Regions from separate parts of the Sphingosinicella rhizophila genome, predicted to be linked through region 3. Evidence: predicted binding sites of a transcription regulator. Region 3 holds the regulator's gene; each other region holds the start of a gene.
What was found. The regulator LexA, encoded in region 3, represses DNA repair genes until DNA is damaged. The targets are predictions, from matches to a motif close to GTTCCNCNCTTGTTCT.
Positions count from the first base shown of each region.

Region 1: uvrA (excinuclease ABC subunit UvrA) is a predicted target of LexA. The motif match lies at 1,227-1,242, and genes of this name have one in related genera.
Region 2: recA (recombinase RecA) is a predicted target of LexA. The motif match lies at 1,087-1,102, and genes of this name have one in related genera.

Region 1 is NZ_JAVUPU010000002.1:233,050-235,305, forward strand. Features, by position in the region: gene uvrA (excinuclease ABC subunit UvrA) at 1-1,214, opposite strand, end outside; gene RQX22_RS04215 (extensin-like domain-containing protein) at 1,325-2,041, opposite strand; gene RQX22_RS04220 (class I mannose-6-phosphate isomerase) at 2,246-2,256, shown strand, end outside.
Region 2 is NZ_JAVUPU010000001.1:417,453-419,708, forward strand. Features, by position in the region: gene recA (recombinase RecA) at 1-967, opposite strand, end outside; gene RQX22_RS01910 (response regulator) at 1,136-1,495, opposite strand; gene RQX22_RS01915 (hybrid sensor histidine kinase/response regulator) at 1,534-2,256, opposite strand, start outside.
Region 3 is NZ_JAVUPU010000001.1:191,917-194,172, forward strand. Features, by position in the region: gene RQX22_RS00865 (ComEC/Rec2 family competence protein) at 1-5, shown strand, start outside; gene bla (subclass B3 metallo-beta-lactamase) at 115-981, shown strand; gene lexA (transcriptional repressor LexA) at 975-1,640, opposite strand; gene RQX22_RS00880 (MFS transporter) at 1,804-2,256, shown strand, end outside.

The DNA of each region.
Region 1 (2,256 bases), on a different contig from region 3:
TTGGTGCCGTGCAGGATGATGTCGGGAATTGCCTCCGGCAGCTCGTTCCACGGCGTCTCCATGCTGAAGCCATATTCGCGGGCGAGGGAGCCGAGCACCTGCATATAATAAGGGCTGGGCGGGTTGGACTTGGCCCAGGGCACGACGGCGCCGCGCTTGATCGACAGATTCTGGTTGGGGACGACCAGCTCCGGATCGAAATAAAGCTTCTCGCCGAGGCCGTCGCAAGCGGGGCAGGCGCCCTGCGGCGCATTGAATGAGAAGAGGCGCGGCTCGATCTCCGTGATGGTGAAGCCGGAGACGGGGCAGGCGAATTTCTCGGAAAAAGTGATCCGGCCCGGCGGGGCATTGTCGGCCAGCACAGCACGTTCGGCGGCCTGGCCGAGCGCGGCGGCGACTCCGATATTGGCGTCGCCCGGACCGGACTCCTCGCCCTGCGCTTCGGCCCGATGGACGAAGGCGGCATGGGCTTCGCGAACGCCGCTATCCTTCGGCGCGTCGGCGGGATCGAGATAGACGGTGCCTTCGGCCAGCTTCAGCGCCGTTTCGAGGCTGTCGGCCAGCCGGGTCTCGATGCCCTCGCGGACGACCAGCCGGTCGACCACGACCTCAATGTCGTGCTTGTATTTCTTGTCGAGCGCGGGCGCGTCCTCGATGTCGTAAAATTCGCCGTCGACGCGGACCCGGGTGAAGCCTTCCTTCTGCCATTGGGCCATTTCCTTGCGATATTCGCCCTTGCGGCCGCGCACGACCGGGGCGAGCAGATAGAGGCGGGCGCCTTCCTCCAGCGCCATCACCCGGTCGACCATCTGACTGACCGTCTGGGCGGCGATCGGCAGGCCGGTGGCGGGGCTGTAGGGAATGCCGACCCGCGCCCACAGCAGGCGCATATAATCGTAGATCTCGGTGACGGTGGCGACGGTCGAGCGCGGGTTGCGGCTGGTCGTCTTCTGCTCGATCGAAATGGCCGGGGACAGGCCCTCGATATGATCGACGTCCGGCTTCTGCATCAGCTCCAGGAACTGGCGCGCATAAGCGGACAGCGATTCGACGTAGCGGCGCTGCCCCTCGGCATAGATGGTGTCGAAGGCGAGGCTCGACTTGCCCGATCCCGACAGGCCGGTGATCACCGTCAGTGTCTCGCGGGGAATGTCGATGTCGACATTCTTGAGATTGTGCTCGCGTGCGCCGCGGACGGAAATGTGCGTCAACATATCGGGCTATGTGTTCCATATTTGTTCTGATGAGGCAAGGGCGGCATGACAGCGTCAACGCGGCCCAGCGGAGATGGGTTCGCAGCCCTCTTAAAGCAAGCCTCCCGCCTTCAGCGGCAGCCGCGCCAGCCCGTCGCGCCGCGGCTTGCCTGGTCGAGATGGAGATGGTCGTGATGCGCCTGGTTGTAGTCGGGCGAGAGGGTGGTCGCGAACAGGCGGCAGGCACCGTCGCGAACCTCGCGGAGGAAGCGTCCTTTGGCGTCTTCGCTGTCCCAGTCGCCGGCCACCGTGATGCGCTCGCCCCCCTCAAGGCGGAAACCGGCAATGTCGACTGCATTGGCGCGGGCATGCTCGCTCCATCCGCCTTCTGACCGGCCGTAGAGGCGGCGGCAGCTATAGCTTCCGAAATGGTCGATGCTTGCGACCTTGCGTCCGAAATGGCGCAGCGCGGCGGGCTGGACGATATGCCATTCCCACAGCGCCAAAGCGGCGCCGACCGGACAGGATGTGCCGAGGCCCGGCGGGCGATAGGAGATGTCCAGCGCGCCATCCGTCCGCAGTCGGACGGCCTCGTCATGGCCGCATTGGGGTCCGTCCCGCCGCGGCGGCAAGGCGCTATAGCCGACTCCCGCCTGGTCCAGGAGGGCCTTGCAGCGAGCGCCTTCGCCGCCCAGCTCCGCCAGCTTGCGGCCGGTGAAGGCGCCGATCGGCTGGGTCAGGTCAAGCCGCGTCCAGGGCAGGTCTTCCGGATTGTCGCGGGCATAACCGTAAAGCAGCAACGCCGCGAAGCCGAGCAAGGCGAGGATCAGCAAGCGCCGAAGGATCATTATGCACTTCCGTCGCGGGCGCGAGCCAGGCGAATGCGACGCAGGACGAGCCTCTCGGGGGAGCGCCCAGGCCCGCGCCGAAGAGAGGCTCCGTCCCACCCATTGAGGATATTCATTGTGAACCTTCCATCCAGCGGAGATAAGGCATGCTGGAGAGGACGCGCGAAGCCGGAGTCGGTTTCAGCGGGCATCATGGGGACAGGAATGAAAGCCAG
Region 2 (2,256 bases), 230 kb from region 3:
TGCCGCGAATGGCGCGTTCGATCCTGTCCGCCATCTCAGGATTCTCCTTGAGATAGACTTTTGCATTCTCGCGCCCCTGCCCGATCCGCACGGAATCATAGCTGAACCATGCGCCCGATTTCTCGACGATCCCGGCCTTCACGCCCAGATCGAGGACTTCGCCCATCTTGGACACGCCTTCGCCATACATGATGTCGAACTCGACCTGCTTGAACGGCGGCGCCACCTTGTTCTTGACGACCTTCACCCGGGTCGCGTTCCCGACGATTTCGTCACGGTCCTTGATCTGTCCGGTACGGCGGATATCGAGACGAACGGAGGCGTAGAATTTAAGGGCGTTGCCACCGGTCGTGGTCTCGGGATTGCCGTACATCACTCCGATCTTCATGCGCACCTGATTGATGAAGATCACGGTGCAGCGAGACTTGGAGATGGATCCGGTGAGCTTTCTGAGCGCCTGGCTCATCAACCGGGCCTGCAGCCCCACATGACTGTCGCCCATCTCCCCTTCAATCTCCGCGCGGGGTACCAACGCGGCAACCGAATCGATAACCAATATATCGACGGCGTTGGAACGGACCAGCGTATCCGTGATCTCCAAGGCCTGTTCGCCGGTATCGGGCTGGGAGACGATCAGTTCGTCAATGTTGACGCCCAGCTTCTTGGCATAGACAGGGTCGAGCGCATGCTCGGCATCGACGAAGGCGGCCGTGCCGCCGACCTTCTGCGCTTCCGCCACGGCGTGCAGCGCCAGCGTGGTCTTGCCCGAGCTTTCCGGACCGTAGATTTCGATGATGCGGCCGCGCGGCAGACCCCCGACCCCCAATGCGATATCGAGGCCGAGCGAGCCAGTCGAAATGGTCTCGATTTCCACCGCTTCACGCGAGCCCAGCTTCATCGCCGAGCCTTTGCCGAATGCACGGTCGATCTGCGCCAGGGCGGCATCGAGCGCTTTTTGCTTGTCCATATTGTCAGAAACCCTGTCGGATACGACTTTCAGAGATGCCACCATGGCCGAGGCTCCACTTATTCGCTGCGCGCCGCCCATTCAACGCGAGAATGATCGTGTACACGATCTGTTCTTGTGGAACAAGAGGGAAACATCGGCGCCGCGGCGGCAGACATCCATCCAAGCTCAAACCCGGCAAGCCTCCGTCAGCACGGGTTCGATGGCATCGATCGTGAAAGGCTTGGTCAATACCGGGGCATTCGCATGCTGATGGGGCGGCGGCTCGATATGACCACCCGTCGCGAGAACGAAGGGAATGCCCATTTCTGCAAGCCGGTCGCAGATCGGCCAGGCATGTTCCCCACCCTTCAGATGGACATCGACGATGGCGATATCGAAACCCCCGCTTTCGATTCGCATAAGCGCATCGGCCACGCTGTCGCAGGTGCCGGCAACGACATGACCGAACGATTCGAGAAAATCCTCGAGCATCATTGCGATCAGCGGTTCGTCTTCGACGATCAGGACGGAACGAAACGCGGTCACGCCGTTTGCTTAAGGCCTTAGGATCGGTTTCGAAACCATTATTTCGCCAGCAAGGTGTCGCGCGTGACTTCGGCCAATTTCTGGACCGAAAACGGCTTGGCGAGGAAGCCGACGCGATCCAGATCGATCGATTGGCGAAGTTGCTCTTCGGCATAACCCGAAATGAACAGGATCGGCAGATCCGGATGGGTCTTGCGCGCCTCTCGAGCCGTCGTTGGCCCGTCCATGGTTGGCATCACGACGTCCGAGATCATCAGGTCAATATTCGATTCTCGCGCCAGGATTTCCAGTGCGGCTTCACCATTTTCAGCGACCAGGACCGTATAGCCGTGACGGCTGAGCGCACGCTCGGCAACGGCGCGTACAGTGGCTTCATCCTCGACCAGCAGGATCGTGCCGGTGCCCCAAAGCTCGCCGGCTGTCTCCCGCGCCTTGCGAGGAGACTTGGCGATCTCCGCGCGATGGACCGGCAGATAGATGACGAAACTCGTCCCTTCCCCCTCGAGCGATTCAGCGAAGATGAAGCCGCCCGATTGCTTGACGATGCCGTAGACGGTCGAGAGGCCGAGACCGGTCCCTTTTCCAACCTCCTTGGTCGTGAAGAACGGCTCGAAGATCTTGGCAAGAAGATGCCTCGGAATGCCGGTGCCGGTGTCCGACACGCGCAATGCGGTATAATCGGCCACCGGAAGGATTTCAGTCCCCATTCGGCGGACGTCTTCGATGGAAACACCATAGGTCTGGATCGTCAGTATCCCCTG
Region 3 (2,256 bases):
ACTGAAAGAGCGGCCGTGCATTTTCTCCCATGATCGTCTCGCCTATCCGTCGGGCTGGGGTTACTTCGGGAAAAGACCGTGGCCCAAGATCCGGGCGGGTCGTAAGAGCAGGCCATGTCGCGTTTCTCCGTGCCTTTCTTCCTCGCGCTGATTTCGGCACCGGCAGCGGCGCAGCCTGAAGACGTGAGCAAATTACGCGCGGAATGGAATCGATCGACCGAACCGTTCCGTCTCGTTGGCAATGTCTATTATGTCGGAACCGAAGGGCTGGCTGCCTTTTTGATTACCGGCCCGGAAGGTCATGTCCTGATCGATGGCGCACTTGAGGAAAGCGCGCCACAGATCGCGGCGAATATTCGGCGCCTGGGTTTTCGGATCGAGGACGTCGACATATTACTCATAAACCATGCCCATTGGGATCATTCGGGAGGCCTCGCCGAGCTCAAGCGTCTGTCGGGCGCGAAGCTGCTCGCCAGTGCCGCAGACAAACCTGCGCTCGAGAGCGGCGTTCCGCGCTATCGTCCGGATATGAGTCCGAGCGCGCCGGTCAAGGTCGATGCAATCATTTCCGATGGAAGCAGGATTGCTGTTGGCAGAACCAGTCTGGTCACCCATCTGACGCCCGGCCACACGCGCGGCTGCACCAGCTGGACGATGCGCATCGAAGAGAAAGGCAAGCTGCTCGACCTCGTCTTCGCCTGCAGCCTCACCGTTGCCGGGCAAAAACTGGTTGGGGATAGCCTCTATCCCGAGGCGGCCGCCGATTTCCGTGCCACATATTCAAAACTGAAACGACTGCAGGCTGACGTCTATCTGACTTATCACCCCGCTTTCTTCGACATGGATGCGAAGCGGCGCCGCCTTGCCGAGGGCGATGCCGACGCCTTCGTCGACTCCGGCGAACTGGCACGAAGAGTCCAGCGCGCGGAGACCGAATTCAAGGCAGAGTTACACCGCCAGCAGCGAGAGGCTTCTCAATAGCGCCGCAGTAGACCGGACAGCCGCCCCTGTATGGCCACCTGGTCGGGCCGGTAGCGTTGGGCATCGTAATTTCGGTTCGCGGGATCGAGCCGGATCATCGAACCTTCACGACGGAATGTCTTCAAGGTCGCCTCATTATTGTCGATAAGCGCCACGACGATCTCGCCGTCCCGAGCAGTGTCGGTCTTGCGGATCAATGCGAAATCGCCATCGAGAATGCCTTCCTCGACCATCGAATCGCCGGCCACTTCCAACGCGTAATGTTCACCGGGACCCAGCAGCGCGGCCGGAACGGGCAGGGTGCTCTGACCCTCCAGCGCCTCGATCGGAAGGCCGGCGGCGATGCGGCCGTGAAGCGGCAGCTCGACGACATCATTGGCTGCCGAGGGCGGGATGACGGGAGCCTGCGGCCGCGTCGAGATCCCAGCTTTCTCATCGCCCTTCATGTCCGGCATACGGGTCACTTCCAGGGCCCGGGCGCGGTTCGGCAGCCTGCGGATGAACCCTCGTTCCTCCAGCGCCGAAATCAGCCGGTGCACGCCCGATTTCGACTTGAGATCGAGCGCCTCCTTCATCTCCTCGAAAGAAGGGGAAACACCTGTTTCGCCAAGATGGTCATGGATGTAGCAAAGAAGCTCGTGTTGCTTGCGCGTCAGCATGTTCCAGGCTCCTATAGGAACGAATAGAGAACGTGTAGGAAACAGATTCGATCCTGTCAAGCAGGAGACCTTCCTCGCCCAAGGACTCGACTGGGCAAAGCTTGCGCATCCTTCCTCTTCGCCTAGGATCGCCGGCAGGGGCAATGACAGGAAAAGAGAGAATATGCCGACAAGTGAGGGCGAAGCGCCGCAGCGGGAAGAGCGGCAGAGCGCCAAGCTGGTAATACTTGCCTCATCGCTCGGGACCATCTTCGAATGGTATGATTTCTACCTTTACGGCCTGCTTGCTACCGTCATAACCATCCAGTTCTTTTCCGGCGTCAACGAAACGACAGGGTTCATATTCGCGCTCGCAGCCTTCGCGGCCGGCTTCGCGGTGCGGCCTTTCGGCGCCCTCTTCTTCGGCCGGATCGGCGATCTGGTTGGGCGCAAGAACACCTTCCTGGTGACGATGGGCATAATGGGCCTGTCGACCTTCCTGGTCGGCCTGCTTCCCAGCTATGCGTCGATCGGCGTCGCGGCGCCCATCCTGCTCGTACTGCTGCGTCTCCTCCAGGGTCTGGCGCTCGGCGGCGAATATGGCGGCGCCGCCACCTATGTCGCGGAGCATGCGCCT